One region of the Enterobacter sp. genome, then DNA from elsewhere that is predicted to be linked to it. Evidence: riboswitches for the same ligand, from Rfam matches in the RefSeq annotation. Region 1 holds a riboswitch; each other region holds the start of a gene.

Region 1 (9,924 bases):
CCAAGCTATTGCACGCGGTTGAGCTGCCCGTTTTGCTGGTCTCCATCTTTAAATACAACAGCCTGCATTTTGATAAGCGGCTCTCTTCCACCCTCTATCTGGTGGGCTTTGCCTGTACAAGCTCGGTGATTGCCTCGGTGCTGTCGCCGCTGGCAGGTTACAGCTATGAGAAATACGGCTTTGCCCAGTCCTATCTCATCATGGGTCTACTGGTCTTCAGCACCACGTTTATCTCCATCTTCCTGTTGCGCTCGGGTAAGTTCTCTTCTGACCCGCTCATGCCGCAACCTTCCACCATCTGATCAAAGAGTAGAGAAATGGCGTATTCCATTACGAAAGCAGAACAGGAACTTCAGTCCAGACGCGAAGGGCTTAACCTGCGCTGGTATCCCCGTTACCACCTCGCTGCGCGAGCTGGCTGGATGAACGACCCTAATGGCCTGGTGTGGTTTGACGGCTGGTATCACGCGTTTTACCAGCATCATCCATATTCGACCCAGTGGGGTCCGATGCACTGGGGCCATGCGCGCAGCAAGGATTTAGTTCACTGGGAGCACCTCCCTGTTGCGCTGGCACCGGAAGGACCAGACGACAAGGACGGCTGTTTTTCCGGCTCGGCGGTAGTCGATGGCGATACGCTGGCGCTGATTTATACCGGACATAAATTCCACGGAGATCCTGGCGATGAGGCTAATCTCTACCAGTTGCAGTGTCTGGCCACCAGCCGTGACGGTATTCATTTTGCCCGGCAGGGAACGATCGTTGACACGCCGCCTGGACTGCATCACTTCCGCGACCCGAAAGTGTGGCGTGAAGGGGAGAGCTGGTACATGGTTGTCGGCGCGCGCGACGGTGAGACGGGCCAGGTGCGCGTATACCGTTCTGCCGATCTGCGCGAGTGGCTGGATACGGGCGTGCTTGCGGTGGCTGAAAAAGAGATGGGCTATATGTGGGAATGCCCGGACTTTTTTACCCTCAACGGTAAACGCGTGCTGATGTTTTCGCCTCAGGGGCTGGCGGCAGAGGGATTCAAAAATCGTAATCTTTTCCAGAGCGGCTACCTGTTGGGCGAGTGGCAGCCCGGCCAACCTTTTGTGCGTGAAGGGGAATTTGTGGAGATGGATCGCGGGTATGATTTCTATGCGCCGCAAAGTTTCCTGACTCCTGACGGCCGCCGCATTGTTATCGGCTGGCTGGACATGTGGGAATCGCCCCTGCCGGAACAGCAGGATGGCTGGGCGGGTATGCTTTCTTTACCGCGCGAGCTGACGCTGAGTGCGGATAACCATCTGCAAATGCGGCCAGCCAGAGAAGTTGAAGCCCTGCGCGGGGCGTGGTTCCCCTGGCCGATAAGTACACTTAATAACCAGCAGATGACGCTGGTGGAACACTGCGATGCGATGGAAGTCATTCTGCAATGGGATTGCACGAATAGCAGCGCGGAGCAATACGGCATTCGTCTCGGCGACGGCCTACGCCTCTATGTTGATGCCCAGATGCAGCGCCTGGTGCTGGAGCGACACTATCCACAGTATGGCCTGTGCGGTACCCGAAGCGTCGCGCTTAACCTGAACGACGCGCTCAGCCTGCGCCTGTTCTTTGACTGCTCTTCGGTGGAAGTGTTTGTTAACGAAGGTGAGGCGTGCCTCAGCAGCCGTATTTATCCTGATGCCGAATGCCGCGAGCTGGCGTTATTTGCCTGGACGGGAGGAGCATCGCTTATTCATGGCGGGGCGTGGCAGTTAGAGTAAATCTGTATTTAGTCATGAGCTAAAATAAAGCCCCATACAAATGGGGCTATGTAAATCTTATCAGGAGGGAGCGTAGTGCTAAGATCACATTTTTGATAATTGTGCGTTTAGAACTCTCTCTTTCTCGACAACCAGCTGCATAATATAGCTACCCTTGTGCCATAAACCCTTATTTGGCTTCCAGCCTTTCGAAAGCAGATATTCAGCAGCATCAGAGATTGGCTTATTCATAACGTGATCCGCTTCACCTGAAAACTGTATAACATCGCCGCTCGCTTTGGCAGGCCTGCTGTCACAACGACCCGCAGCATCCATAACCTGAGTGCAGCCTTCAGGAAAATGCTTATGTGCTGATTGTGCAAGTTGAGCAGCATTCTCCAAAGCCTGTTTTTCTGCAGCAGCGTTAATGGCTGTAGTGCGGTTTTGCTCTGCAATATAACAAGCGTCTTTACTCACCCCCTTGCTTTGACAATCCGCCATCCATTGAGCTGGTGAGGAACACGCAGCAAGATATAATACAGCCGCTATCATCATTAACTTTTTCATTATTGCCTCAGTAATTACAATTATAAATATAGGTGCCTAACATCAAGCCGATCCATATCCCTAATAAAATAAAAGTGAGATACAAAACAGCGGAGATAAAAATGTACTTTGTCATTTTATTTGCGAGCAGCAATGTATTGAGTTATAGCCAGCTGATCAAAACTCATGGGCGATTTCTTTAGCTCACTGGCATTTTGTTTTAATACTGTAACATCACCATCCGTATGATGCGGACGCCGCAACAATTTCATTGCCGTTGGATGTACCTGATGTAGAGAGAGTAGCAGCTACATTCTCAGCGAACTTATGACGGTAGCCGATCGCATAACCTTGCGCATCTTTGAAGTTGGCAGCACCGACGGCAACCGCGTTATCTGTATCAACGTAATGCAAACCAGCAAGAGAAGCAGCGCCAGCGATACCAGCACGATATTCCTTGCGATCCTCATTCTGCTGATTCTCCAGAGAAGAGAACTTAGCGTTATTTTGACTCTCTAACGCAGTAATACGTGATTCATGATTCGCTAATTGTGCGCTGTGATTCTGAATTGTCGCTTCCTGTGTTTGCTGGCGTGACTGAACGGTAGCAACAGCAGATTTATTCGCTGCGGCTACCGTTTCTGCATCGACAGCTAAAGATTGCGCATAAGCGCCCGTATTAAATGCCTGAGTCGCTTTGCCAGAGGCATCCTGAAGTGCTTGATCTTGTCTATCCTGATCGGCGTTGAAAATGCTTTTATCTACCTTACTTGCTAGCGCTTGAGTGTTGGCGTCTGCTTTGTTGTTCGCATTGGTCGCGGTGATGTCAGTTTTATCTACTCTCGTGTTTGTATCAATAATTGCTTGACCGTTAGTAATAACGCCTTGTAAAGCCGCGTCTGCTTTATTATTAGTGTTATCAATCAATATATTCTGTTTGTTATCAGTGATTGTCTGATCTGCTTTGTAATCGTCGACTTTCTGGTTAAGGATAGCGTTAGCTTGAGTGTTAGCATTTACGCCATCTTGAGCGGTGTTAGCTGTATCTTGTGCTTTATTAATAGCTGTATTTGCTCTGTCAATATCGCCCTGAAGGTTATAGATTTGCCCGTCTTGCTTAATGTTACTCCCCTCAATGTTATCAAGGTTATAGGCGGTTTTATCGGTACCCTGAATTTGAATGTGAGCACCTGGATTGTTGACGTTATCGTCAAGGTTTATGTTTGCTTCCGCAGCATTTGCAGTATTCATTGAACCAGCAAACACAAAACCAAAAACAGCGATAGCTGTTGTATTTAAATAGTTCATTTTAAAGCTCTCATCATCACTACAAGAAAAAATAAAGTAAGGGCGCTATCCTGGCGGGAAGATACAACGCCTTGTTATATCTGAAATAATTCACTATTAACGTTGAAAATTTTGGTTTGATAACTTATTTCGTAACGTGCAGTAACTATCTATGAATGTGTAATTTTGATTATTGATCTAAATCATAAATAGCAGGAATAGCAAAACGAACCGTTCCAGAAAAGCTCGGCTTAATAATCTTATAATACAATAAGATAGCGATTCATAATGGATGAGAGTCAAATTAGATATAAAACACTAATACATTAAATATATTTAAGTGTTTTGATTTGAATGGGTTAATAATACACATAACAGTTTATGTAAATTTATGGTTTTTTGCCGATTATTTATTATCGAACCTTTCGTCAGCTTCGAATGAAAATAAATTCAGCTCATTTTTGTTCCGGGATATACCAGGAAAAAATATTTATGTTGAAGATGCTAGCGAAAAAGTGTTTAGGGAGATTCATAACGCGATCGCTGCCGTGATAAATCAAAACCCCTTGCGCCTGGCCTGTGGCCACGGTTACACTGAATGAGAACATTGATTTCAATAAATCATTGTTTTAAAAGTATTTTGACTCGGGGTGCCCTTCTTCGTTGAAGGCTGAGAAATACCCGTATTACCTGATCTGGATAATGCCAGCGTAGGGAAGTCAGATGCCTTCCCGGTCATCGCTTCTTCACGCAAGGCAGGAGCGAACCCATGCAGCCTGACCTGCTCGATTTACACGTTTTACATCACTTCCGCACCCGTTCTCCGCTGACCCATTGTATGACCAATGATGTCGTACAGACCTTTACGGCCAACGTTCTGCTGGCGCTTGGCGCATCCCCGGCGATGGTGATTGAGGCCGAAGAGGCCGAGCAGTTTGCCGCGATCGCCGATGCGCTGCTGGTCAACGTTGGCACGCTGACCGCGCCGCGCGCCCAGTCGATGCGCCGGGCGATTGAGAGCGCGGTGGCGGCAGGCAAGCCCTGGACGCTGGACCCGGTTGCCGTGGGCGCCCTGACGTTCCGCACCCGGTTTTGCCATCAAATCCTTGCCCTGAAACCGGCGGCCATTCGCGGCAATGCCTCTGAAATCCTTGCTCTTGCCGGGATGAGCCCGGGCGGGCGCGGCGTTGATACGACCGATACCGCAGCCAGCGCGGTGCCCGCTGCACAGGCGCTGGCTCGCCAGACCAATGCCGTTGTGGTCGTCACCGGCGAGGTGGATTACATCACGGACGGGCAACGTACCCGAACGGTTACCGGCGGTGACCCGCTGATGACGCGCGTGGTGGGCACCGGGTGCGCGCTCTCTGCCGTTGTGGCGGCGAGCTGCTCGCTGCCGGGTGACCGGCTGGATAACGTCGCTGCCGCCTGCGGATGGATGAAACGAGCCGGAACGGTCGCGGTTGCGCAGTCGCGTGGCCCGGGCAGTTTTGCCAGCGCGTTCCTGGATGCGCTCTATACGCTGGAGGAGCAGGCATGAAGCGGATTAACGCCCTGACCATTGCCGGCACCGATCCCAGCGGCGGCGCGGGTATCCAGGCTGACCTGAAAACATTCTCGGCCCTTGGCGCGTACGGCTGCTCGGTCGTTACCGCGCTGGTGGCGCAAAACACGCGCGGCGTGCAGTCGGTCTACCGTATCGAGCCGGATTTTGTTGCCGCGCAGCTGGATTCTGTGTTCAGCGACGTGCGCATCGATACCACCAAGATCGGCATGCTGGCCGAGACGGATATTGTGGAAGCGGTGGCCGAGCGGCTTAAACGCTATCAGGTGCAAAACGTGGTGCTGGATACCGTCATGCTGGCAAAAAGCGGCGACCCGCTGCTTTCGGCCTCCGCCGTGGAGACGCTGCGTACAAAACTGCTGCCGCAGGTGGCGCTTATCACGCCCAATCTGCCGGAAGCCGCCGCGCTGTTAGGCACATCGCATGCGCAAACGGAACGCGAGATGAAAGCGCAGGGAAACGCGCTGCTGGCGATGGGCTGCGGCGCGGTGCTGATGAAGGGCGGTCATCTTGACGATGCTGAAAGCCCGGACTGGCTCTTTACCCGCGATGGCGAAGTACGTTTTACCGCGCCGCGCGTGCAGACCAAAAACACCCACGGCACGGGCTGCACGCTCTCCGCCGCGCTGGCGGCGCTGCGTCCCCGGCATGAAGGCTGGGCCGATACGGTTAGCGAAGCGAAAGCCTGGCTCTCGGCGGCGCTGGCAAAAGCCGATACTCTGGAAGTCGGTCACGGTATTGGGCCGGTTCATCATTTTCATGCATGGTGGTAACCCAGTATACTGGCAGGAAACACCACGCCTGAGAAAACAGAGATGGAACAAGCGCATACCCGGTTAATCGCTCAACTGAATGAACGGATCGCCGCGCCGGACAACACGCCGCTGTACCTGAAATTTGCCGAAACGGTAAAAAATGCGGTGCGCAGCGGGGTGCTGGAGCACGGGAATATTTTGCCCGGCGAGCGCGATCTGAGCCAGTTAACCGGCGTGTCGCGCATCACCGTGCGAAAGGCAATGCAGGCGCTGGAGGAAGAGGGCGTGGTGACGCGTTCCCGTGGATATGGCACGCAAATCAACAACATCTTTGAATATTCGCTGAAAGAGGCGCGCGGGTTCTCGCAGCAGGTGGTGCTGCGCGGCCAAAAGCCCAATACGCTGTGGGTCAACAAGCGGGTGGTGAAATGCCCGGAAGAGGTGGCTAATCACCTGTCGATCTCCCCGGACAGCGAGGTTTTTTTACTTAAGCGCATTCGCTATGTGGATGACGATGCGGTGTCGATTGAAGAGTCCTGGGTCCCGGTCGGGTTAATTCCCGATCCGGATGCCATTGGCATTTCGCTGTACGACTACTTCCGCAGTCAGAACATCTTCCCGCAGCGCACCCGCTCAAGGGTGAGCGCCCGCATGCCGGACAGCGAGTTTCAGGCGCACATTAAGATGGATGAAAAAATACCGGTGCTGGTGATCAAGCAGGTTGCGCTTGACCAGCAGCACCGTCCGATTGAGTACAGCATCAGCTACTGTCGCAGCGATCTATACGTCTTTGTGTGCGAGGAGTAATTCCTCACGAGTCGGGGCGCAATCGCCGCCGCGGTGGCTGACCACCCAGGACGCCACGGCATTCCCCAGCAAAACGGCGTCTGCCAGTGACCATCCCGCTGCCAGCCCTGCCAGCGTGCCGCCCGCGTGGCTGTCGCCAGCACCAATGGTGTCCACAACCGTCGCCGGGAACGCCGGAACAACGCCCGAGGCGTCACCCTCATACCACATAGCACCGTCTTTATCATGGCGCACAATTAGCGCGGCGCCGAAGCGTTGCTGCCACACTTCACCCAGGTTTTCAGACTCCACACCTAATCTTTCAGCTGCAAGTTCCGCTTCCTGACGATTGAGCGACACGATTGGCCTGCAGGCCATAATCCGCTCCATCAGCGCGTCGGGAATATCCGCGATGCGGGGGCCGAAATCGATCAATGCCGTCACGTCCTGTAATCCCTCCAGCCAACGTGTCAGCAGCTCGCCGCACGGCGATGCCAGCTGGTAGCCGGACAAATAAACCAGACTGTTTTGCGGAACGTAAAGCGCATCCAGCCAGCGCTGCTGCCACTGGTTCTCCACGCCGCTAAAGGACATAAAGGTACGTTCGCCGTCAGGCTCAACCAGCGCCAGGCACCAGCCGTTGTCGCCCGTATCGGCCTCCACGGCGCTGTGCAGATCCTGCTTCGCCATGGCGTTGCGGATAATATCCGCCCAGACGCCGTGACCGACGGGCAGAGCGTTTTGCGCCATAATGCCGAGCCGCTTCAGGGCGATGGCGATATTCAGCGCGCAGCCGCCGATATTCACGCCCTGCTGTTTAAGCTCGATATCGCACCCGCGCCAGGGCAGGGCGTAGGCGTCGGCGATGACGTCTATCACCGCTGCGCCCAGCACCGTCACCGGGCGCGTGGCGTGCAGGGTGTCGAGACGTTGGGCAAATGCATTCATACGCCCTCCCTTTGCTCCCGATAGTGCAGCAGTTTCTCGCAATAGTGACCGAAATCGAGCCGGTTAACGGCGTCGAGCTCGGCCTTCAGCGCCGGGTCAATCGCCTGAACGCCGTGGAGCGCGCCGCAGATGGCTGTCGCCATGGCGCCAATGGTGTCCGTATCGCCGCCCAGGTTGGCGCATAAAATGGCGCAGCGGTTCGGATCGGTTTCCGCCAGTTCGACCATCGCAATGGCCGCCGGGACGGACTCAATGGTGCTGGTTCCTGCGCCGACAAGCTGATAAATCTGCTCGCTGGCGGAGTCGATGCCGTTGGCTTCCCGTACGGTCTTAAGCGCCAGCTCAATACGCGCCGCCAGCGACGCGCTGAAGGTGGTGGTTTTCGCCTCCTGCGCATAGCGGGCGATACCCGGCAGGGCATCGACGATGTTCTGCCAGCTTTCGCCGTCGACGGCACGGGAAACCGCCCACGCAATCACCACCGCGCCGGCAATGGCGAGGTCCGATTTATGGGTCGGGCTGGAGGCCAGCGCCACCTGCTCAACAAAGTGTTCCAGACGCGTCGCCGGAAGCAGGCAGCCCAGCGGGGAGGCGCGCATCGCCGCCCCGTTGGTCACGCCGTTGTTTTCCAGCTCGCTGACCGGCTTGCCGTCACGAATTGCGTTAAGCGCGATTTTGGAGGTCGGGCCGAGCACGTTCTTATTAAACGCATCGAAATCCAGAGCCCAGCGCAGAATATGCTTGCCGATAACGTCCGCGTTGATCTCCCCGTCGCACTCGACGATCGCATCAGCCAGGCACAGCGCCATTGAGGTATCGTCGGTAAACTCTGCCTGTTTGAAATAGCAGGCCGCATTATTCTCTGCCGGGCCGGGTAAAAAGCGGTCAATCCAGCCGAAGTGCGCCTTGACGCGCTTTCTCGGCCACAGCTCCGACGGCATGCCCATCGCATCCCCTAAAGCCTGCCCGTAAAGGGCACCGAGAACACGTTCTTGTTTCATTTAACTTCCCCTTGTGTCAGCGCGGTATCGCCATCAACCACCGCAATTGCGGCGATCTCTTTGTCCGATTCGCGGAAAAACAGCATAAACAGCACGGCAATCACGGCAATCATGATTGCACCAAACGTCCACATTCCGGCCCAGTTGAAGGTCAGCCCATTCACCGGCTCTTTGTATGCGAACATTTTTTCCATCATCACGCCGCCCAGGCGGTAACCCAGCAGGCTACCAAAGCCCTGGCAGCACAGCGTAATCAGGCCCTGTGCGGCGGTGCGCATGTGCACCGGCGCTTTTTTATCCACGTAGATATACGCGGTGACGTAGTAGAAGTCGTAGCTCACGCCGTGCAGCAGAATCCCGAGGAACAGCAGGGCGTAGGTGAAGTACTGTTCCGCACCACCGTATACGAAGAACCCGTAGCGGATGGCGGCGGTAATCAGACCCAGCAGTAAGACCTTCTTAATACCAAAGCGTTTGGTAAAGAACGGCAGGGCGAGCATAAAGAAGATTTCGGAGAACTGGCCGAGCGTCATCCAGCCGGTGGCGTTTTTCATTCCCACTTCGGTGAGATAGCCGTTGGCGAAAATGTAGTAGAAGGCCAGCGGCATGGCGAACAGGAACGAGCAGAAGAAGAACACGAGGAAGTTTCTGTCGCGCAGCAGGATCAGCGCGTCCAGCCCGAGCATCACTTTGAAGTCCAGCTTGCCGGTACTTTTCGGCGGGGTGTTCGGCAGGAACAGGGCAAAGACGCCGAGCAGGGCGGAGCTGGCGGCCGTCATCAGCAGCGGAATATTGGTATCGGAAATATCGCTGTAGCCCAGCATCTGCGGCAGGAACCCACACGCCAGACCGGAGGCGATCCAGCCGATAGTGCCCATCACGCGGATACGCGGGAAATCGGCTTCGACGTCATCCACGTTCGCGAAGGCAATACTGTTGGTCAGCGCGATGGTGGGCATGTAGGTCAGGGAGTAAACCAGCAGCAGCGGGAAGAAGGTGCTGAACTGGGTTTGCTGTGCGGCGAAGTACATCAGAATCGCGCCGGCAAACATCAGCACCGCCAGCACTTTCTGCGCGGCGAAGAAGCGGTCCGTCAGTGAGCCGACCAGAATCGGGGAGAGGATAGCGGCAATGGCAGTACAGGCGTAAGACCACCCAATTTCCCCCGCGGTAAAACCGCTTTTGCTCAGCCACAGCCACAGCGGCACAAACCACGCGCCCCAGATAAACCATTCAACAAACATCATGAATGACAGTTGGACTTTCGTTTTCATTTTTTAATCCTGCATGTCAGAGAGGGTACGCCT
Region 2 (9,924 bases), on a different contig from region 1:
TTAACGACGTGCTCCGCGTGTTTTGTCACCTGCTGCAGCGCTTCCGGTCCGTACAGATGCTGGCTGCCAATCACAAACCACACTTCATAGTTATTAAAAATGGTCATCATCGTGTCCTTAATGGGTCAGGGTTGCCGTAGTGTCCGCGGTGCTTTTGGCCGGGGCGGCGACAGGGAGATAGTGAAGTTCGGCGCTTTTTGCCCATTGCTGGTAGCGCTGATAAAGCTGTTCAAAGCGTTGTGCCTGCTGGGCACGCGGCTGGAGCGTATTTTCGACAGCGCTCGCCATATGCTGCTGCGCGGTCGGGATATCCGCATGGACCCCTGCGGCCACGGCGGCAAAAATCGCCGCGCCCAGCGCGCAGCACTGATCGGAGGCCACAATCTGAAGCGGACGGTTCAGCACGTCGCAGCAGGCCTGCATGATCACCGGGTTTTTACGGGCAATACCGCCCAGAGCCATCACGTTATTCACGTCGATGCCCTGCCCGGTGAAGCACTCCATTATCGCGCGGGCGCCGAAGGCCGTTGCGGCAATAAGGCCGCCGAACAGCGCAGGGGCGTCGGTTGCCAGGTTGAGATCCGCGATCACACCTTTCAGACGCTGGTTGGCGAACGGCGTACGACGGCCGTTAAACCAGTCCAGCACTACCGGGAGGTGATCGAGAGAAGGATTTTTTGCCCAGGCTTCGGTGAGCTGCGGCAGGAGCTGCTTTTTGCTCTCGGCTATCTGTGTTTTCAGTTCAGGATGCGCCGCCGCCAGCTGGTCCAGCGGCCAGCCCAGCACGCGGCCAAACCAGGCGTAGATATCGCCAAACGCGGACTGACCGGCTTCCAGGCCGATGAAGTCCGGCACCACGCTGCCGTCAACCTGTCCGCAGATGCCTTTTACCGCGCGGTCGCCGACGGTGGCTTTATCCGCCGTCAGGATGTCGCAGGTGGAAGTCCCGATGACTTTGACCAGCGTGTTTGGCTGTGCGCCCGCGCCCACGGCGCCCATATGGCAGTCAAAGGCGCCGCCAGAGATCGCCACGTTCTGCGGCAGACCGAGGCGCGTTGCCCACTCTTCGCAGAGGGTGCCGACGGGAACATCGGCGGTGAAGGTGTCGGTAAACAGCGGGTATGTCAGGCTCTTGTTGATAATCGGGTCGAGTTCATCAAAGAACGCGGCAGGCGGCAGGCCGCCCCAGCTTTCATGCCACAGGGATTTATGCCCGGCGCTGCAGCGACCGCGGCGGATATCCTGCGGGCGGGTGGTGCCGGAGAGCAGGGCAGGCACCCAGTCGCACAGTTCAACCCATGACGCGGCAGCCTGCGCAACGGAGTCGTCGGCACGGGTGACGTGGAGGATCTTGGCCCAGAACCATTCGCTGGAGTAAATCCCGCCGATGTAGCGCGAGTAGTCTGTTTTGCCGGGCTGATGGCATAAGCGCGTAATGGCTTCGGCCTCTTCCACGGCGGTGTGGTCTTTCCACAGCACGAACATGGCGTTCGGGTTGTCGGCAAACTCCGGGCGCAGCGCCAGCACGCGTCCTTCGGCATCCACAGGGGCTGGCGTGGAGCCGGTGCTGTCGACGCCAATCCCCACAATCTCAGCTCGCTGGGCGTCAGTCAGTTCGGCCAGGACGGTTTTGATCGCCGCTTCCATCGACTCGATATAGTCACGCGGGTGGTGGCGGAACTGGTTGTTCGGCGCATCACAGTAGCGCCCCTCTTGCCAGCGCGGGTACCACTCAACGCTGGTTGCTATCTCCTGGCCGGACGTACAGTCCACTGCCAGCGCGCGAACCGAATCGCTGCCAAAATCGAGGCCAATCGCAATTGCCATGGTGTTGCTCCATCGAAAAAACAGGTATGGAAGAACATTAGAGACTGGGGGAAAAAGTCGTCAGGCAGGATCCGCTAATCTTATGGACTAAATTGCTGTTACAACGGAAAGTGTGACGCCGTGCAAATATTCAATGTGGACATTTCTGCCGCACTTATAGACACTTTTGTTACTGGTTATCTGCTTGCTCTGGCGAAGAAATCAGGGGGAAAGGCTGAAACATGGCGGACGTAAAAGCGGCGTGATGCTTTTTAGATCTTTACGCGGGCCATTTTTAAGCTGCTTTTAGTGATATGGACAATTGGTTTCCTTCAGGACCCTTGGGAGAACTGAATCTATGGCCGAAACGCAAAACGATCCCCTGCTGCCGGGATACTCGTTTAACGCGCACCTTGTGGCGGGACTGACCCCTATCGAGGCTGAGGGATATCTCGACTTTTACGTCGACCGACCGCTTGGGATGAAAGGGTATATCCTCAACCTCACCGTGCGAGGGGAAGGAATCATCAAGAACGGTGACCAGCAGTTTGTCTGCCGCCCGGGGGATATCCTGCTGTTCCCGCCGGGTGAGATCCACCACTATGGCCGTCATCCTGAGGCCAAAGAGTGGTATCACCAGTGGGTTTACTTCCGTCCGCGCGCCTACTGGCAGGAGTGGCTTTCCTGGCCAGCAATTTTTGCGCACACCGGTTTTTATCGCCCGGACGAGGTTCATCTTGCGCAGTTTCGCGAGCTTTTTGCCCAGATTATCGAGGCGGGGCAGGCCGGTGGTCGCTATGCCGAACTGCTGGCGATAAACCTCCTTGAACAGCTGCTGCTGCGACGGATGGAGGCGATTAACGAGTCGCTTAACCCGCCGCTGGATAACCGCGTGCGCGACGCCTGCCAGTACATCAGCGACCACCTGGCCGATAGCCAGTTTGATATCGCCAGCGTTGCTCAGCACGTCTGCCTGTCGCCGTCGCGGCTGTCGCATCTGTTCCGCCAGCAGCTGGGCGTCAGCGTATTGAGCTGGCGTGAAGATCAGCGCATCAGCCAGGCGAAACTGTTGCTCAGCACCACCCGGATGCCCATCGCCACCGTGGGACGCAACGTAGGCTTTGAGGATCAGCTCTATTTCTCCCGCGTATTTAAAAAATGTACCGGTGCCAGTCCGAGTGAATTCCGCGCGGGATGTGAATAATTGGTAAAAAAAGATAAACAAACAGGTGAATGCGGAAAGCAACCTGTAAACTATTCAGACAATTGTTGCCTTGACGCGGTGCGGGGCGCTAAGCAGAATCGCTGATTCGTTTTCTGACCGGAATAGTTATGCAGGCATTGCTGGAACACTTTATTACCCAGTCCGTTATGTACTCGCTCATCGCCGTGGCGCTGGTGGCGTTTCTGGAGTCGCTGGCGCTCGTCGGGTTAATCCTGCCCGGCACCGTAATGATGGCAGGGCTTGGTGCGCTGATTGGCAGCGGCGAGGTTAATTTCTGGCAGGCGTGGCTCGCCGGGATTATCGGCTGCCTGCTCGGCGACTGGATCTCCTTCTGGCTGGGCTGGCGCTTTAAGAAGCCGCTGCACCGCTGGTCGTTCATGAAAAAGAACAAAGCCTTGCTGGATAAAACCGAGCATGCGCTGCATCAGCACAGCATGTTTACCATCCTCGTCGGGCGCTTTGTCGGGCCAACGCGTCCGCTGGTGCCAATGGTGGCCGGGATGCTGGATCTGCCCGTCGCGAAATTCGTGGTGCCGAACATTATCGGCTGCGTCTTCTGGCCGCCGTTCTACTTCCTGCCGGGGATCCTCGCGGGTGCTGCCATTGATATTCCGGACGGGATGCAAAGCGGTGAGTTTAAGTGGTTGCTGCTGGGCACGGCGCTGCTGCTGTGGCTGGCGGTCTGGCTCTGCTGGCGACTGTGGCGCAGCGCTAAAGCCAGTGTCGATCGCCTGACGCGCTACCTCCCGCGTACTCGCCTGCTCTGGCTGGCTCCGCTGACGCTGGGTGTGGCTGCGGTAGCCCTGGTCGCGCTGATTCGTCACCCGCTGATGCCGGTGTACGGTGAGATTTTGTTAAAAGTGGTCAGTCGTTAAGGACTATTGCCCTCTCCCAGTGGGAGAGGGCAAGGGTGAGGGCATCAGACCGCACGAATGCCCAACAGTGAAGACGCCCCCGCTTGACCACTGAGCAGCTCTTCCGTCTTCCCATCCCATGCAATCCGCCCTTCGGCAACGACCACCGATCTCGGCGCAATCCGTGCTGCATCCTCAATACTGTGCGAAACCATCAGCATCGTCAGCTGCTGGCGCTGGCAGACCTCCTGCACCAGGGCGAGCATCTCCTGACGCAGCGCGGGATCGAGCGCCGAGAAGGGCTCATCCAGCAGCAGAAGCGGCTGCTCGCGCACCAGACAACGCGCCAGCGCCACGCGCTGACGCTGGCCGCCGGAGAGCTCGCCCGGCAGCCTGTCGATAAATTCGGTGATCCCCATCTGTCCGGCAATCACTTCAAGTTTTTCGCGTTGGGCATCGTTCAGCCTGAGCCCCGGATGCATTCCCAGCGCGATGTTTTGCCGCACCGTCAGATGGGTGAAGAGGTTATTTTCCTGAAACAGCATCGACACAGGACGTTTAGCCGGAGGGGCGTTGGTGAAATCACGATTATCGATGGCTATCGACCCGCTGGCAGGTTGCAGAAAGCCGGCGATCAAATTGAGCAAGGTGCTTTTCCCGGCACCGCTTGGGCCAAGCACCGCAATCCGCTCGCCCTGCTGAACGGAGAGCGTGAAGCGCATCGGCAGATGCTGATAGAGCCAGGTTACATCAGTCAGTTTTAACATCACGCCCCGGGAGTTTTTCGATAACGGTAAATAAGGCAAAGCACAGCAGCAGCAGTAACAGCGCGGTAACCGCGCCATCCTGACTGCGGTAAGAGCCGATTTGCTGATAAAGCCAGTACGGAAGCGTGCGGAAATCGTCATTGCCGAACAGCGCCACGACGCCAAAGTCTCCAATAGAGAGCACGCAGGCAAACGCCAGCGCCTGCGCCAGCGGGCGTTTTAGCGCGCGCAGTTCGACTACCTTCAGCCGCTGCCAGCCCTGCATCCCCAGCGACTGGCACAGCAAACCGTAGCGGCTGTTGACGTCGCGCATCGGGTTTTCCAGCACCTTGAGCGCGTAGGGGATGGCCATTAAGGCGTTGGTGAAAATCACAATGCCATCTGCCCTTTCCGGCAGGCCGAAGGTGCTGTTAAACAGTAAAAAGAAGCCCGTTGCCAGCACGATGCCCGGCATCGCCAGGATCAGCATGCCCGTCAGCTCCAGCATTTGTCCGGCTTTTTGCGCCTGGCGGGCGTAGAGCTCACGGCTGCTCCACAGCAGCATCATGGTCAGGAGGACGCACAGTAATCCGGCAGCGAGGGCGATACGCAGCGAGGTCCAGGTGGCTTGCCAGAGAACGGGCTGTTGCAGGACGGACCCGAGATTGAGGTTCAATCCGTCAACAATAACGGCCATCAGCGGCGGCAGCAGTAGCAGAAGCGCCAGCGCGATCAGGATAAAATCACTGACGCGGCTGTGCAGGCTGTCCTGCGGATCGCGCCAGCCGGTTATTTGATGACTGCCAGCGGGAATGGCTTTACTCAGCCGCTGGCTCAACAGCACCAGCGCAAGACAGCACGCCATCTGCACCATCGCCAGCAGCGCGGCGCGACCGGGATCGTAGTCGTAACTCAGCGCCTGGTAAATCGCCAGCTCAATGGTGGTGGCCTGCGGCCCGCCGCCGAGTGACAGCACGGTGGCAAAGCTGGCAAAGCAGAGCATAAAGATTAACGCCGCCACGGGCGGGAGCTGGCGGCGAAGCCACGGCCATTCGACAAAGCGGAAGAACGACACGCCGCGCATGCCGAGCTGGGCGGCAATCTGACGCTGTTCGCCGGGAATATTTTCCAGCGCCTGCAAAAAGAGGCGCGTTGCCATCGGCATATTGAAAAATACGTGCGCCAGCAGAATGCCCTGCAGTCCGTAAGGCGAGAATGACCATTCCAGGCCAAGCTGACCGAACAGTGAAGACAGCCAGCCCTGGCGACCGTAAACGCTTAGAATACCAAATACCGCCACCAGCACGGGCAGGATCAGCGTCATGGCGCACAGGCGCAGCAGGGCCTGCCTGCCGGGAAATCGCCGTCGATACAGAGCGCGTGCCAGAAAAATAGCCGGGATCACCGACAGCAGGGCAGAAAGAGACGCCTGCCAGAAGGAGAACCGGATAACGTGCCAGAGGTAGCTGTCGTGCCAGAGGGCGAGCAGGTCGCTCCCTGGCGCGTTAAACCACAATGCAAGAAAAGCCCCCAGGCTGACCGCTACCATCACGGCGGCGGCGAGCAGCCCGGGAAGTAACCAGCCGGGAATCAACGGCTGACGGCGCGTTGCCATTCGCTTACCCATGCTGCACGCTGCGCGGCGACCTGCTGCGGCGTAAACTCCAGCGAGGTTTTCGGTTTGGTCAACTGCTCGAAACCTGCGGGCAGCGCAACGTTAGTAACCGGATACATCCAGTTGCCCGCTGGAATGGCGTTCTGGAACGCCGGTGAAACCATAAACTTCAGGAACTTCTCGGCCAGCTCCGGCTGTTTGCTGGCAGCGGTACGCGCGGCCACTTCCACCTGCAGATAGTGCCCTTCCGCAAAATCTGCGGCTGCATAGTTGTCTTTTTTCTCGGCGATAATGTGGTAGGCCGGGGAGGTGGTGTAGCTCAGCACCAGGTCGCTTTCGCCTTTGAGGAACAGGCCGTAGGCTTCGCTCCAGCCTTTGGTCACGGTGACGGTTTTGGCGGCCAGCTTCTGCCATGCTTCCGGTGCTTTATCCCCGTAGACCTTTTGCATCCATAGCAGCAGGCCCAGACCCGGCGTGCTGGTACGCGGATCTTCGTAAATTACGCGCCACTTCTGATCGCTTTCGACCAGCTCTTTCAGGCTCTTCGGCGGGTTTTTCAGCTTATTTTTGTCGTAAACAAAAGCAAAGTAGCCGTAGTCGAACGGCACAAAGGTGTCGTTCTTCCAGCCGCCCGGCACGTTAACGGCATCTGCCGCGACGCCGCTTTTGGCAAACAGTTTGGTTTGCGAGGCGGCTTCCAGCAGGTTGTTATCCAGCCCGAGTACCACGTCGGCTTTACTGTTTTTTCCTTCCATGCGCAGACGGTTGAGCAGCGACACGCCATCTTCAAGCGCCACGAACTTCAGCTCGCAGTTGCAGTCCGCTTCAAAGGCTTTTTTGACAACCGGGCCAGGGCCCCAGTCGGCAGAGAAGGAGTCGTAGGTGTAGACCGTCAGGACGGGTTTGGCAAAAGCAGGCAGCGCGAACAGCGCCAGCAGGGGGAGAACTTTTTTTAACACTTTGCACCTCAGGGTTGAGTGGCAAAGGATTTTGAGCGACAGCCTCAAATCCCTTCGCCGGCGTTATCCGGATCAGGTTCGACGGGTATTATCTCAGCGCACATCTGTGATGCAGCACCCCGTTGAGAACGGCGCTATTGTAATGATTTGGTGAATATTACGAAAGCGTTATGGCTCCGGTGGCGCAAACCAGGCGGATTTAAAATCAAACCAGCCCAGGGTGTTCATCCGCAGGCCGCGCATGCTGCGCTGGCCCTGGATCATCAGCCAGTGGTGGATCAGCGGGACGATCGCCTGCTCGGCCAGCAGCTGCTGGCACCAAACGGCAAGGTTCATCTCGCCCGATCGCCATAGGGCGGCGTCCTGCTGCCAGTCCCGATCGATGCAGTGCTGGATCAGCGGGACTTCATACAGGTGTGAAAATAATGAAAAATCGAGCGGCAGGGTAAAATTAGCGCTGTTGAGCCAGATATCGCTGGCGATCTCTCCCTGATGCCATTCGTCATAGTCCACTTCTCTTACCTCTAACTTGACCCCCTCGGCTGCCAGCAGGCGGGTCATGATCCTCGCGATAAAACGATGCTCCACGTGCTCGCGGTAGTAGGTCAGGGTGATGGACTCCAGCCCTGCGGGTTTGTCGCAGTGCGACGGCCGGGCGTGGTGCCAGCGCGGAAGCAGGCCGTAGGCCGGAAACCAGTATGTCTGGTACTGCTCTTCCGCATGGTAGATCAGATTGGAAGGGGACAGCACGTGGCTGATCCACTTGCGGACGCCCTGGTTTGCCCCGCGGTGGGTGCGGCGGTCAAACAGGAGATAGTAGCATCCTTCCTCCAGGCGGCTCTCCACGGCCTTTTCTCCGGTGGTGGGGCCTTCAAGCGTCAGACCGCAGCTCAGGTCTTCATTGAGATCAGGCAATACCCACACGTTCACTTCGTCGATCAGCGCCCGATAGCCAAAGTAGTCATCGAACGCGCGGATTTTCAGCTGGTTGCTGTTATTGCGGGACACGGAGTAGGGCCCGGTGCCAATCGGCAGGCTGGCAAAATTGTTCAATGATTCCCACTCGCCGGGCAAAATCATCGACGGTACATAGCCCAGCAGCCAGGGAAGCCACTTGTCCTGCTGCGACAGCTCAATGTCTAGCGTCCAGGCCGTGGGGGAGTGGATGCGCGAAATATGCGAGTAGAGCGGCAGCCTGCGGGCGCGTTCCAGAGAGGCGATGACGTCGTGCATCTCCAGCTCGCGGCCGTGGTGAAAGTGGATGCCGGGGCGTAAGAAGAAGCGCCAGTGGCGCGGGGAAAGCTGCTGCCAGTGGTGCGCAATATCCGCCTCCAGTTCCCCGTTTTCCTCATTTATGCGCGTCAGGCCGCTGAAGATTTGTCGGGCCATGTGGGTTTCCGAGCGGCGTAACGCCGTGCCGGGCAACAGATTTTTCATCGGACGGTAGTAGAGCACCCGAAGAATGTGTCGGCCCTGACGAAAGCTGCGTCCGAGATGGGAGACCAGCATCTGGCGCACGGCGGCCTTGTCGCCCACCAGCTGGACCAGCTGATCGATGCGGTCCTGTTCGAGCAGATCTTCTGCGCGCTGCTGCTGCAACGCCAGTCCGGTATACAGGAAGGTCAGCCGCGAACGTTTGCCGCGTCCCGCTTCCGCTTCCCAGCTTAACCACCCCTGCTGCTGCATGGTGTTGAGCAGCGTGCGCATATGACGGCGGGAACAGCTAAGCAGGTCCGCCAGCTCGTTGAGCGTGGTCTCCTGCGATTGTCCCTCGCAGCACTGCCAGAGGCGGATAAACTGTTGTTGCAGACGACCGGAAGGCATAAAAGGGGAACTCCTGACAAAAAACCAGCAATTTATTTATCCCTATATTAGGCCAATAATTCTCCTCGATGAAGCGAGGAGGTAAATTATGAAGAGGTCTACCGCACGTCAGTTTTATCAGCAGTACTTTTCAGCGACAAAAGGATCGTCCTGGCTGGCCCGCCGGTGTGCAGAGCAACGGCTGAAAACGTTAGAAGAATTGATGCAGTGGGACGTTACGACACCGACCTCTTCCCGCTAACTCGCCTCGATCATGTGTGACTGAGTATTGGTGCTTATCACCCGCCAGCAAAATGTTTTTGCTGGCTTTTTTCGTTTACTATTCACCCAATTTCGATTCGCTTTCACAAGGACTTGCGCATGCTGTGGTTGATGACGATGGGGCGACGCCTGAACGGCGTGTATGCCGCTTTTATGCTGGTGGCCTTTATGATGGGCGTGGCGGGGGCGCTTCAGGCGCCGACGCTGAGCCTGTTTCTCAGCCGCGAGGTGGGGGCTCAGCCGTTTTGGGTCGGCCTGTTTTATACCGTCAATGCCATTGCCGGGATCCTGGTCAGCCTCGCGCTGGCGAAACGATCGGACAGCCAGGGCGATCGCCGCAAGCTGATCCTCTTTTGCTGCGCCATGGCCGTGGGTAACGCGCTGCTCTTTGCCTTCAATCGTCATTATCTGACGCTCATTACCTGCGGCGTGCTGCTGGCGTCGTTGGCGAACACCGCTATGCCGCAGCTGTTCGCCCTGGCCCGTGAATATGCGGATAACTCCGCGCGGGAAGTGGTGATGTTCAGCTCGGTGATGCGTGCCCAGCTCTCGCTGGCGTGGGTCATTGGTCCGCCGCTGGCCTTTATGCTGGCGTTGAACTATGGCTTTACCACCATGTTCTCCATTGCGGCAG
Region 3 (9,924 bases), on a different contig from region 1:
AGCCGTCAGGATATCGGCTATCGCGCGATTGCGCGCGAGCAGGGGGAGTAACGGAACCGTCTGTTCCCCCTCATCCTAACCCTCTCCCTCAAGGGAGAGGGAATTTACCTCAGAAACTCTTCTCTGTCGGCTGCCAGGTGCAGAAGTCTTCGTTCGCCACCAGCAGCAGCTGAGAGCCTTCCGGCGCCTCAAGCCACGCCACACTCACTTCCATTGATGAATGACGCTGACGGCGTTGAATGTGTTCGGTTGCCCAGGATTCGAGCTCAGGCTTGACCGTCTGCCCTTCGCAGGTTGTCACCGACCCATCGGCATGCCAGCGCCCCTGGCGCAGCACAACGCGGCCCAGACGAAGCGCATCGCTGGTCTGGCGGATTTGTTCGGCACGATAACGGTAGAGGGCGATTTGATCGCTGGAAAGCTGCTGTTTTTGACCGCTGACTTCGCGCTGCATAAAGCTCAGCTCGCCATGGTCGTCAAAACGCACTTTCACATGTTCGGGGGTTTTGCTGTAGACGTTCAGTTCAATCAGCGACAGGTCATCTCCCTGCCAGCGATATTCCGCAGTCGACGTATTGCCGTTATGCCACGGGCTGAAGGCAGAAAGCAGATGAACTTCGCCGCCGGAATCTTTGCGCCAGATCCTGACCGCGCCCTGGTTGTCCGCGTAACCGCTGGCGGTAAACGGCGGCAGGGAGGTGTCGTGGCTACAGGCTGACAGCAGCAGCATGCCTGCCAGCGCGAGCGTTCCACGCCAGAAAGACAAAAGGGGCGTTACCGCCCCTTCGCTAAAACTGTTCACTGCCACGCGTCTTACTTAACAGCGTCTTTCAGTGCTTTACCAGAAACAAATGCCGGCACGTTAGCTGCGGCGATTTTGATTTCTTTACCGGTCTGCGGGTTGCGGCCAGTACGCTCAGCGCGGTGGTTCACTTTGAAGGTACCGAAACCAACCAGTTGTACAGCATCACCTTCTTTCAGAGACTCAGTAATAGCAGCCAGGGTAGATTCCAGAGCAGCTTTAGCCTGCACTTTAGACAGATCAGCCTTGTCCGCAATTACATCAATCAGTTGAGTCTTGTTCATAAGTTATCCTTACAATGTGTTTATCGCTTGCTAAGCATCGAGTGCGACGAAAATGCCAAAAAAGCACTCTCCTGCATACACGCACCGATAGCCACTTTTTTTCGCCCCCCAAATGTAGACCAGACAAGGGGCGAAAGGGAAGAGTCGAGGAGCGACAAAACGGGCGTTATCTCAAGATTTATTGTCTCATTGGTTAAAAATTATACCAATATTGCTCTCGCCAGCCTCTCGTAAGTCCGCGCGCAGCCCTTTTATCAGCTCAATATCGCGTTCTTCACACTCTGCTAACAGGCGGAAAATTTCCCACTGAATGTCCCATTCTTGCTCAACCGCCGGGTTCGCACGCAGTTCTTCGTCGGTCATTTCCCGACCTTCCTGGGTCATTTCCAGCATCGCGACGGTCGTAATAGATGCCTTACTGACTTCAATAGCGTGCTCCAGCGTTTCACCGCTCAGACGGGAGTGAAGCAGTTCGCTTAACGCCACGCAGGCATCAATCGCCGGGTAGACACCGTACAGATCAAAATCATCCGCCACCGGAATCGCCTCTTCCAGCTTTTCGAGCTGAGAGTCGAAATTCACCTTCGCGTCTTTCACCGTCAGCGTTTCCCAGATCAGATCCAGAATGCGACGGTAGATATGGCCATCACCAAAGCCGGTCTGCTTGCAGAACGCGGCATAGTTGGGATACATGCGCTCGCACAGGCAAGCCATAAAGGTGACGTGCTGCCAGCTTTCCAGCTTTTCAAGGCGCAGGTGAATCGGGTTTTGTAGCATGATGATCTCTCGAATCGAAAATTAGGCGCAGTTTACCTGAATCATCGCTGAATTTCCTGCCAACGAACAAAAGCCGGACGTGAAGACGCCACTGCGTCTGCCCAGCGCGTCGGCTCCGGCAAGCGGTAGCCCTTCATGCAGCGCTGCACCCACGCGAGGGCGCTGTCCATGCTCACACGGTGCCCGGTAGCGATAAAGAGCGGGTTACAGCGTGCCTTGCTGCGCCAGACCCACGCCAGCTGCTCGCCTTTATGGATGAGCGGCGCCAGCGCACCCGGCTCGGATGCAAGAGGTTCAAACGCGCCGCACAGGCGTTTCTTGGCGACGCCAATGGTCGGCACATCCACCAGCAGCCCAAAATGACTGGCAACGCCTAAACGACGCGGATGTGAGATCCCGTGCCCATCGACAAACAGCAGGTCAGGTTTTTGCGAGAGCTGCTCCCACGCTGCCAGCAGCGCGGGATATTCGCGGAAGGAGAGAAAGCCCGGAATATACGGCATGGTGGTCGCGATACGCGCGACCTTGTACTCCACCAGCTCAAGCGAAGGGTATTTCAGTACCACCATCGCCGCTCGCGTCACGTCCCCACCCTGCTCGAATCCGACGTCTGCTCCGCCAATGTACTGCGGAGGGTCCTTATCCAGACAATCCTCGCGGATCACCGATGAGGCCAGTTCGATTTGTTGAGCGCGTAGCGACGCGAGATCCATAACGACTCCTTACTTGTGATACTGGGCAGAAAGCCGATGCACCGCCTCCACAAATACGCCTGCGTGTTCTGGCGGCACATCCTGATGAATGCCGTGGCCGAGGTTAAAGACGTGGCCTTCCCCCTGGCCGAAACCAGACAGTATAGTCGACACTTCTTCTTCAATGCGGGCTGGCGGCGCATAGAGCATGGACGGGTCCATATTGCCCTGCAGCGCTACTTTGTCGCCCACGCGACGACGCGCATCGGCGATATCGGTGGTCCAGTCGAGACCCAGCGCGTCGCAGCCGGTTGCCGCCATCGCTTCCAGCCACTGGCCGCCACCTTTGGTGAACAGCGTCACCGGCACGCGGCGACCTTCGTTTTCACGCAGCAGGCCGTCGACGATTTTATGCATGTAATACAGGGAGAACTGCTGATAATCGCGCCCGGTCAGCACGCCGCCCCAGGTATCGAAAATCATCACCGACTGCGCGCCCGCCTTAATCTGCGCGTTCAGATAGAGCGTAACGCTCTTCGCCAGCTTGTCGAGCAGCGCATGCAGGGCCAGCGGCTCGGCGTACATCATCTTTTTAATCATGGTGAAGGCTTTGCTGCTGCCCCCTTCCACCATATAGGTCGCCAGCGTCCACGGGCTGCCTGAGAAGCCAATCAGCGGCACTTCCCCTTTCAGCTCGCGGCGAATGGTGCGCACGGCGTTCATCACGTAGCCCAGCTCGCCTTCCGGATCGGGAATCGGCAGCTTGTCCACGTCGGCTTTGCTTTTGATCGGAGAGGTGAAACGCGGACCTTCACCGGTTTCGAAGTACAGGCCAAGGCCCATCGCATCCGGAATGGTCAGAATATCCGAGAAGAGGATCGCCGCATCCAGCGGGAAGCGGCGCAGCGGCTGGAGCGTCACTTCACAGGCCAGCTCGGCGTTTTTGCAAAGCGACATAAAATCGCCCGCCTGCGCGCGCGTGGCTTTGTACTCTGGCAGATAGCGTCCCGCCTGGCGCATCATCCACACCGGGGTGACATCAACGGGCTGGCGCAGCAGCGCACGCAGATAACGATCGTTCTTCAGTTCGGTCATTTTTGCAGTTCCTTAAGCGTCATGGCCTCAGTGTAACACTACTCATACTCGGCCCGACACATCACCACGGTATCTTCTATCAGCCGACGCGCCACGGTACCCGGCGGTGGTAACAGCGGTAAATCGTCGTAGCGATACCAGTTCGCATCCAGCAGCTCTTTCCGATCGATAACGATCTCGCCGCTGTCATATTCGGCCATAAAGGCCGTCATCAGCGACTGCGGGAACGGCCACGGCTGGGAGGTGACATAGCGCAGGTTCTTCACTTTGATGCCGCTCTCCTCCATTACCTCGCGCGCCACCGCCTGCTCCAGCGTTTCGCCCACCTCGACGAAGCCGGCCAGCACGGTGTGTACGCCGTTGCGATGACGGGTATGCTGCGCCAGCAGAATGGAATCATCCCGGCGGATAGCGACGATAATGCACGGCGCAATTTGCGGATAGTAGCGCTCGCGGCAGTGGCTGCAGAGCATCGCCCACTCGGTTTTGCTCGGACGCATGGTATGACCGCAGTAGCCGCAGTATTTGTGCGAGCGATAAAACTCCGCCAGCTGCACGCCGCGCCCCGCCAGCTGGAACAGGCCCACGTCCAGATCCAACACCTGGCGAACGGATCCCATATCCTGACGGCGCGCTTGCTGGATCAACCACACGGGCTCACCCTGCCACTCGCCGATCTCTAGCGCAGGCTGGCCCACGAGATCGAACGTTTCCGCCGCACCGTAGGGCAGTTCTCCACCGGGCAACCATAATTTTTGTTCGTGGCTGACGATCCACCAACCCAGATCTGATTTTTCAATAATACGATCCATATCTATTGCACTACCTTCGCTTCACTGACATGTTGTTAGCATTGTGGTTACATTCTGGATGAGCAGATTCAATCCTACACTTTGCGGAGTCGACCATGTTAAACCAGCTAGAAAGCCTGACTGAGCGCGTTAGAGGAAGTAACAAACTGGTGGATCGCTGGCTGCATGTGCGCAAGCATCTACTCGTGGCTTATTACAATCTGGTCGGCATTAAGCCTGGCAAAGAATCGTTTATGCGATTGAACGAAAAAGCGCTGGATGATTTTTGTCAGGGCCTGGTCGACTATCTGTCCGACGGCCATTTCAATATTTATGAACGCATTATCCGCGAAATGGAAGGGACAACGCCGTATTTAGCGGCCAGCAAGCTCTATCCGCTGCTGGAAGCCAATACCCAGCAGATCATGGATTACTATGATTCCACGCTCGAGAATGCCATCGATCACGATAACTATCTTGAGTTCCAGAAAGCGCTATCCGACCTCGGCGAAGCGCTTGAGGAGCGATTCACGCTGGAAGATAAGCTGATCTCTCTCGCCCTGGACAATGATTTGAACATCAGTAACGAAGAGAACGTCGCGCGCCCTGCTTGAGTTCTTAATCGTTAACGAGTAATTTACAACCATTCGCCCCTCTCACGAGGGGGATTTTTCTTGTCGGAGTGCCCAGAGCGAAAGCCGGGCTGAGACCGTTAATTCGGGATCCGCGGAACCTGATCAGGCTAATACCTGCGAAGGGAACAAGAGTCACACTGCTGTTGTATCGCCCCCCGGGCGATCCTCTCTTGCTTCATCCGTCGTCTGACAAGCCATGTCCTTCACTTTTGGAATGAGCTATGTCTACTGTAAAACTGACCCGCCGCGAACAGCGCGCACAGGCCCAACACTTCATCGACACGCTGGAAGGCACCGCTTTCCCCAACTCGAAACGCATCTACATTTCCGGCTCGCAGGACGATATCCGCGTTCCGATGCGCGAAATCCAGCTCAGCCCGACGCTTATCGGCGGCAGCAAAGAGAATCCACAGTATGAAGACAACGAAGCCGTGCCGGTGTATGACACCTCCGGCCCATACGGCGATCCTGATGTTGCCATCAACGTCCAGCAGGGGCTGGCAAAGCTGCGCCAGCCGTGGATTGACGCGCGTAACGACTGCGAAGAGCTGAGCGTGCTCAGCTCTGCGTACACCAAAGAGCGCCTGGCCGACGACGGCCTGGACGAGTTGCGCTTTACCGGCCTGCTGACGCCAAAACGTGCTAAAGCAGGTAAATGCGTGACCCAGCTGCACTACGCCCGCCAGGGTATCGTCACGCCGGAGATGGAGTTCATCGCCATCCGTGAAAACATGGGTCGCGAGCGTATCCGCAGTGAAGTGCTGCGCTATCAGCATCCTGGTGAAGGCTTTGGCGCGCGTCTGCCGGAGAACATCACGCCGGAATTTGTACGTGACGAAGTGGCCGCCGGCCGCGCGATTATCCCCGCCAACATTAACCACCCGGAATCCGAGCCGATGATTATCGGCCGCAACTTCCTGGTGAAGGTCAACGCTAACATCGGTAACTCGGCCGTCACCTCCTCCATCGAAGAAGAGGTGGAAAAGCTGGTCTGGTCCACGCGCTGGGGTGCGGACACGGTAATGGATCTCTCCACCGGCCGCTATATCCATGAAACCCGCGAATGGATCCTGCGTAACAGCCCGGTACCGATTGGCACCGTCCCGATTTATCAGGCGCTGGAGAAGGTCAACGGCATTGCCGAAGACCTCACCTGGGAAGCGTTCCGCGACACCCTGCTGGAGCAGGCCGAGCAGGGCGTGGACTACTTCACCATTCACGCGGGCGTGCTGCTGCGCTACGTGCCGATGACCGCGAAGCGTCTGACCGGCATCGTCTCGCGCGGCGGTTCCATCATGGCGAAGTGGTGCCTGTCCCATCACCAGGAAAACTTCCTCTACGAGCACTTCCGCGAAATTTGCGAAATCTGCGCCGCGTACGATGTCTCTCTGTCGCTGGGCGACGGCCTGCGTCCGGGCTCTATTCGCGACGCGAACGACGAAGCGCAGTTTGCCGAGCTGCACACGCTGGGCGAACTGACCAAAATCGCCTGGGAGTATGACGTGCAGGTGATGATTGAAGGTCCGGGACACGTGCCGATGCAGATGATCCGCCGCAACATGACCGAGGAGCTGGAGCACTGCCACGAAGCGCCGTTCTATACCCTGGGGCCATTGACCACCGATATTGCACCGGGCTATGACCACTTCACCTCAGGCATTGGCGCGGCGATGATCGGCTGGTTCGGCTGCGCCATGCTCTGCTACGTGACGCCGAAAGAGCACCTCGGCCTGCCAAATAAAGAGGACGTGAAGCAGGGGCTGATTACCTACAAAATTGCCGCCCACGCGGCGGATCTGGCCAAGGGCCATCCGGGCGCGCAAATCCGCGATAACGCCATGTCGAAGGCGCGCTTTGAATTCCGCTGGGAAGACCAGTTCAACCTGGCGCTGGATCCGTTCACCGCCCGCGCCTATCACGACGAGACCCTGCCGCAGGAATCAGGCAAAGTCGCGCACTTCTGCTCTATGTGCGGGCCAAAATTCTGCTCGATGAAAATCAGCCAGGAAGTGCGTGACTACGCCGCAGCGCAAACCATTGAAGTGGGCATGGCGGACATGTCTGAAACCTTCCGCGCCAAAGGCGGCGAAATCTACCTCAAAAAAGAGGAGGCGTAATGTACCAGCCCGATTTCCCACCCGTCCCCTACCGTTTAGGGCTCTATCCGGTGGTGGACAGCGTGGCGTGGATAGAGCGACTGCTGGAGGCAGGCGTTCGCACCCTCCAGCTGCGCATCAAGGATAAGCGCGATGACGAGGTGGAAGCCGATGTGGTTGCCGCCATCGCGCTGGGGCGTCGGTATAACGCCCGCCTGTTTATCAACGATTACTGGCGACTGGCCGTTAAGCACCAGGCGTACGGCGTGCATCTGGGTCAGGAAGACCTCGAAACAACGGATCTAAGCGCTATCCGTGAAGCCGGGCTGCGTCTTGGCGTGTCAACGCACGATGACATGGAGATCGACGTGGCCCTGGCGGCCCGTCCCTCTTACATCGCGCTGGGCCACGTCTTCCCGACGCAAACCAAGCAGATGCCCTCCGCACCGCAGGGTCTGACGCAGCTGGCGAGTCATCTTAAACGCCTTGCCGATTACCCCACCGTCGCCATCGGCGGAATCAGCCTTGAACGCGTCCCGGCGGTGCTGGAGACCGGCGTCGGCAGCATCGCCGTCGTCAGCGCCATCACCCAGGCTGCAGACTGGCAGTCCGCCACCGAACAGCTGTTACAGCTGGCAGGAGCTGGCGATGAACGATCGTGACTTTATGCGCTACAGCCGTCAGATCCTGCTGGAGGATATCGCCATCGACGGGCAGCAAAAGCTGCTCGCCAGCCGGGTGCTGATTGTCGGTCTGGGCGGATTAGGCGCGCCCGCCGCGCTTTATCTGGCAGGTGCGGGCATCGGCACGCTGGTGCTGGCGGACGACGATGAGGTCCACCTCAGCAACCTGCAGCGACAAATCCTCTTTACCACCGAGGATATCAGCCAGCCGAAAGCAAAAATCACCCGGCAGCGGCTGAACCAGCTAAACCCGGATATCGAGCTGATTGCCTTACAGGAGCGTCTTAGCGGTGAAAGCCTGCACCGTGAAGTCGCCCTTGCCGACGTGGTGCTGGACTGTACCGACAACATGGCGACGCGCCAGGCGATTAACGCCGCGTGCGTGGCAAATCATACGCCGCTTATCACCGCCAGCGCGGTGGGGTTCGGCGGGCAGATGATGGTTCTGACGCCACCGTGGACGCAGGGCTGCTATCGCTGCCTGTGGCCGGACGATGCCGAGCCGACGCGCAACTGCCGGACGGCGGGCATTCTTGGTCCGGTGGTCGGCGTAATGGGCACCATGCAGGCGCTGGAAGCCATCAAGCTGCTCAGCGGCATGGAGACGGAACGCAATACGCTGCGGCTGTTTGATGCCCGCTCAGCCGGCTGGCGCCAGCTGGCGTTACGCCGCGCCAGCCGCTGCCCGGTATGTGGAGACCGCGATGCGCATTCTGTTTAACGATGAGCCGATGAGATGCGACGACGGGCTTACCGTTGCCGCACTGCTCGACAAGCTGCGTCAGCTCAAGCCGGGAACGGCGTTGGCGCTCAATCAACAGATCCTGCCGCGCGAGCAGTGGGAACATCAGCAGGTCAATGAAGGCGACCAGATCCTGCTGTTTCAGGTTATCGCAGGGGGCTGAGATGTTACGTATTGCCGATAAGGTTTTTGATTCGCATCTGTTTACCGGAACCGGAAAATTCGCCTCGCCGCAGCTGATGGTGGATGCCATTCGCGAAAGCGGCAGCCAGCTGGTGACGCTGGCGCTCAAGCGCGTGGATCTGCGCCACCACAGCGATGCCATTCTGGCTCCGTTGCTGGAAGCAGGCGTCACGCTGTTGCCCAACACCTCCGGCGCCAAAACGGCCGAAGAGGCGATTTTTGCCGCGCAGCTGGCCCGCGAGGCGCTCGGCACCCGCTGGCTAAAGCTGGAAATCCATCCGGATGCCCGCTGGCTGCTGCCCGACCCGATTGAAACGCTGAAAGCGGCTGAAAAGCTGGTGCAGCAAGGGTTTACCGTCCTGCCCTACTGCGGCGCTGACCCTGTTCTGTGCAAACGTCTCGAAGAGGTCGGCTGCGCTGCCGTTATGCCGCTGGGGGCCCCCATTGGCTCCAACCAGGGGCTGGAAACCCGCGCGATGCTGGAGATCATCATCGAGCAGGCCACCGTGCCGGTGGTCGTTGATGCGGGCATTGGCGTGCCCAGCCATGCCGCGCAAGCGCTGGAGATGGGCGCTGACGCGGTACTGGTGAATACGGCCATCGCGGTTGCCGACGACCCGGTCATGATGGCGCGTGCATTCCGCATGGCCGTACAGGCTGGCCTGCTGGCAAGGGGAGCCGGCCCCGGTTCGCGCAGTTTCCAGGCGCAGGCCACCAGCCCGCTGACCGGTTTTCTGGAGGCGATCTCATGAGCACGTTTACCGAGCGCTGGCGGCAGCTTAACTGGGACGACATTGCCCTGCGCATCAACAGCAAAACGGCGGCTGACGTGGAGCGCGCGCTGCATGCCCGCCATCTGACCCGCGAGGATCTGATGGCCCTGCTCTCCCCCGCGGCGAGCGCGTACCTCGAACCGATGGCCCAGCGAGCACAGCGGCTCACCCGCCAGCGTTTTGGCAACACGGTGAGCTTCTACGTGCCGCTCTATCTCTCCAACCTGTGCGCCAATGACTGCACCTACTGCGGTTTTTCCATGAGCAACCGCATCAAGCGTAAAACGCTCGATGAAGATGAGATTTCCCGGGAGTGTGCGGCCATTCGTGAAATGGGCTTTGAACATCTTCTGCTGGTCACGGGCGAACAT

Evidence for each region. A riboswitch is a leader RNA that binds a small molecule or an ion and turns the genes downstream of it on or off. The one in region 1 is predicted to bind thiamine pyrophosphate.
Region 2: it holds a riboswitch for thiamine pyrophosphate, as region 1 does, so the genes downstream of both, thiB (thiamine ABC transporter substrate binding subunit) here and thiM (hydroxyethylthiazole kinase) in region 1, are expected to answer to the same signal.
Region 3: it holds a riboswitch for thiamine pyrophosphate, as region 1 does, so the genes downstream of both, thiC (phosphomethylpyrimidine synthase ThiC) here and thiM (hydroxyethylthiazole kinase) in region 1, are expected to answer to the same signal.

Annotation. Positions count from the first base shown of each region.
Region 1 is NZ_CDRQYH010000006.1:8,368-18,291, forward strand. It holds gene ACWYRJ_RS03370 (oligosaccharide MFS transporter) at 1-302, shown strand, start outside; gene ACWYRJ_RS03375 (glycoside hydrolase family 32 protein) at 318-1,751, shown strand; gene ACWYRJ_RS03380 (hypothetical protein) at 1,836-2,297, opposite strand; gene ACWYRJ_RS03385 (YadA C-terminal domain-containing protein) at 2,511-3,584, opposite strand; TPP riboswitch at 4,200-4,297, shown strand; gene thiM (hydroxyethylthiazole kinase) at 4,333-5,103, shown strand; gene thiD (bifunctional hydroxymethylpyrimidine kinase/phosphomethylpyrimidine kinase) at 5,100-5,900, shown strand; gene ACWYRJ_RS03400 (GntR family transcriptional regulator) at 5,943-6,689, shown strand; gene ACWYRJ_RS03405 (PfkB family carbohydrate kinase) at 6,663-7,616, opposite strand; gene ACWYRJ_RS03410 (ADP-ribosylglycohydrolase family protein) at 7,613-8,617, opposite strand; gene ACWYRJ_RS03415 (nucleoside permease) at 8,614-9,891, opposite strand.
Region 2 is NZ_CDRQYH010000001.1:134,256-144,179, reverse strand. It holds gene araA (L-arabinose isomerase) at 1-107, opposite strand, end outside; gene araB (ribulokinase) at 118-1,827, opposite strand; gene araC (arabinose operon transcriptional regulator AraC) at 2,165-3,010, shown strand; gene ACWYRJ_RS00630 (DedA family protein) at 3,139-3,906, shown strand; gene thiQ (thiamine ABC transporter ATP-binding protein ThiQ) at 3,951-4,652, opposite strand; gene thiP (thiamine/thiamine pyrophosphate ABC transporter permease ThiP) at 4,636-6,246, opposite strand; gene thiB (thiamine ABC transporter substrate binding subunit) at 6,222-7,205, opposite strand; TPP riboswitch at 7,237-7,337, opposite strand; gene sgrR (HTH-type transcriptional regulator SgrR) at 7,374-9,029, opposite strand; gene sgrT (glucose uptake inhibitor SgrT) at 9,118-9,270, shown strand; gene ACWYRJ_RS00600 (sugar efflux transporter) at 9,390-9,924, shown strand, end outside.
Region 3 is NZ_CDRQYH010000064.1:3,229-13,152, forward strand. It holds gene purD (phosphoribosylamine--glycine ligase) at 1-51, shown strand, start outside; gene ACWYRJ_RS16585 (DUF1481 domain-containing protein) at 110-802, opposite strand; gene hupA (nucleoid-associated protein HU-alpha) at 814-1,086, opposite strand; gene ACWYRJ_RS16595 (YjaG family protein) at 1,273-1,863, opposite strand; gene nfi (deoxyribonuclease V) at 1,905-2,576, opposite strand; gene hemE (uroporphyrinogen decarboxylase) at 2,586-3,650, opposite strand; gene nudC (NAD(+) diphosphatase) at 3,689-4,462, opposite strand; gene rsd (sigma D regulator) at 4,558-5,055, shown strand; TPP riboswitch at 5,110-5,218, shown strand; gene thiC (phosphomethylpyrimidine synthase ThiC) at 5,298-7,193, shown strand; gene thiE (thiamine phosphate synthase) at 7,193-7,834, shown strand; gene ACWYRJ_RS16630 (HesA/MoeB/ThiF family protein) at 7,821-8,576, shown strand; gene thiS (sulfur carrier protein ThiS) at 8,560-8,760, shown strand; gene thiG (thiazole synthase) at 8,762-9,532, shown strand; gene thiH (2-iminoacetate synthase ThiH) at 9,529-9,924, shown strand, end outside.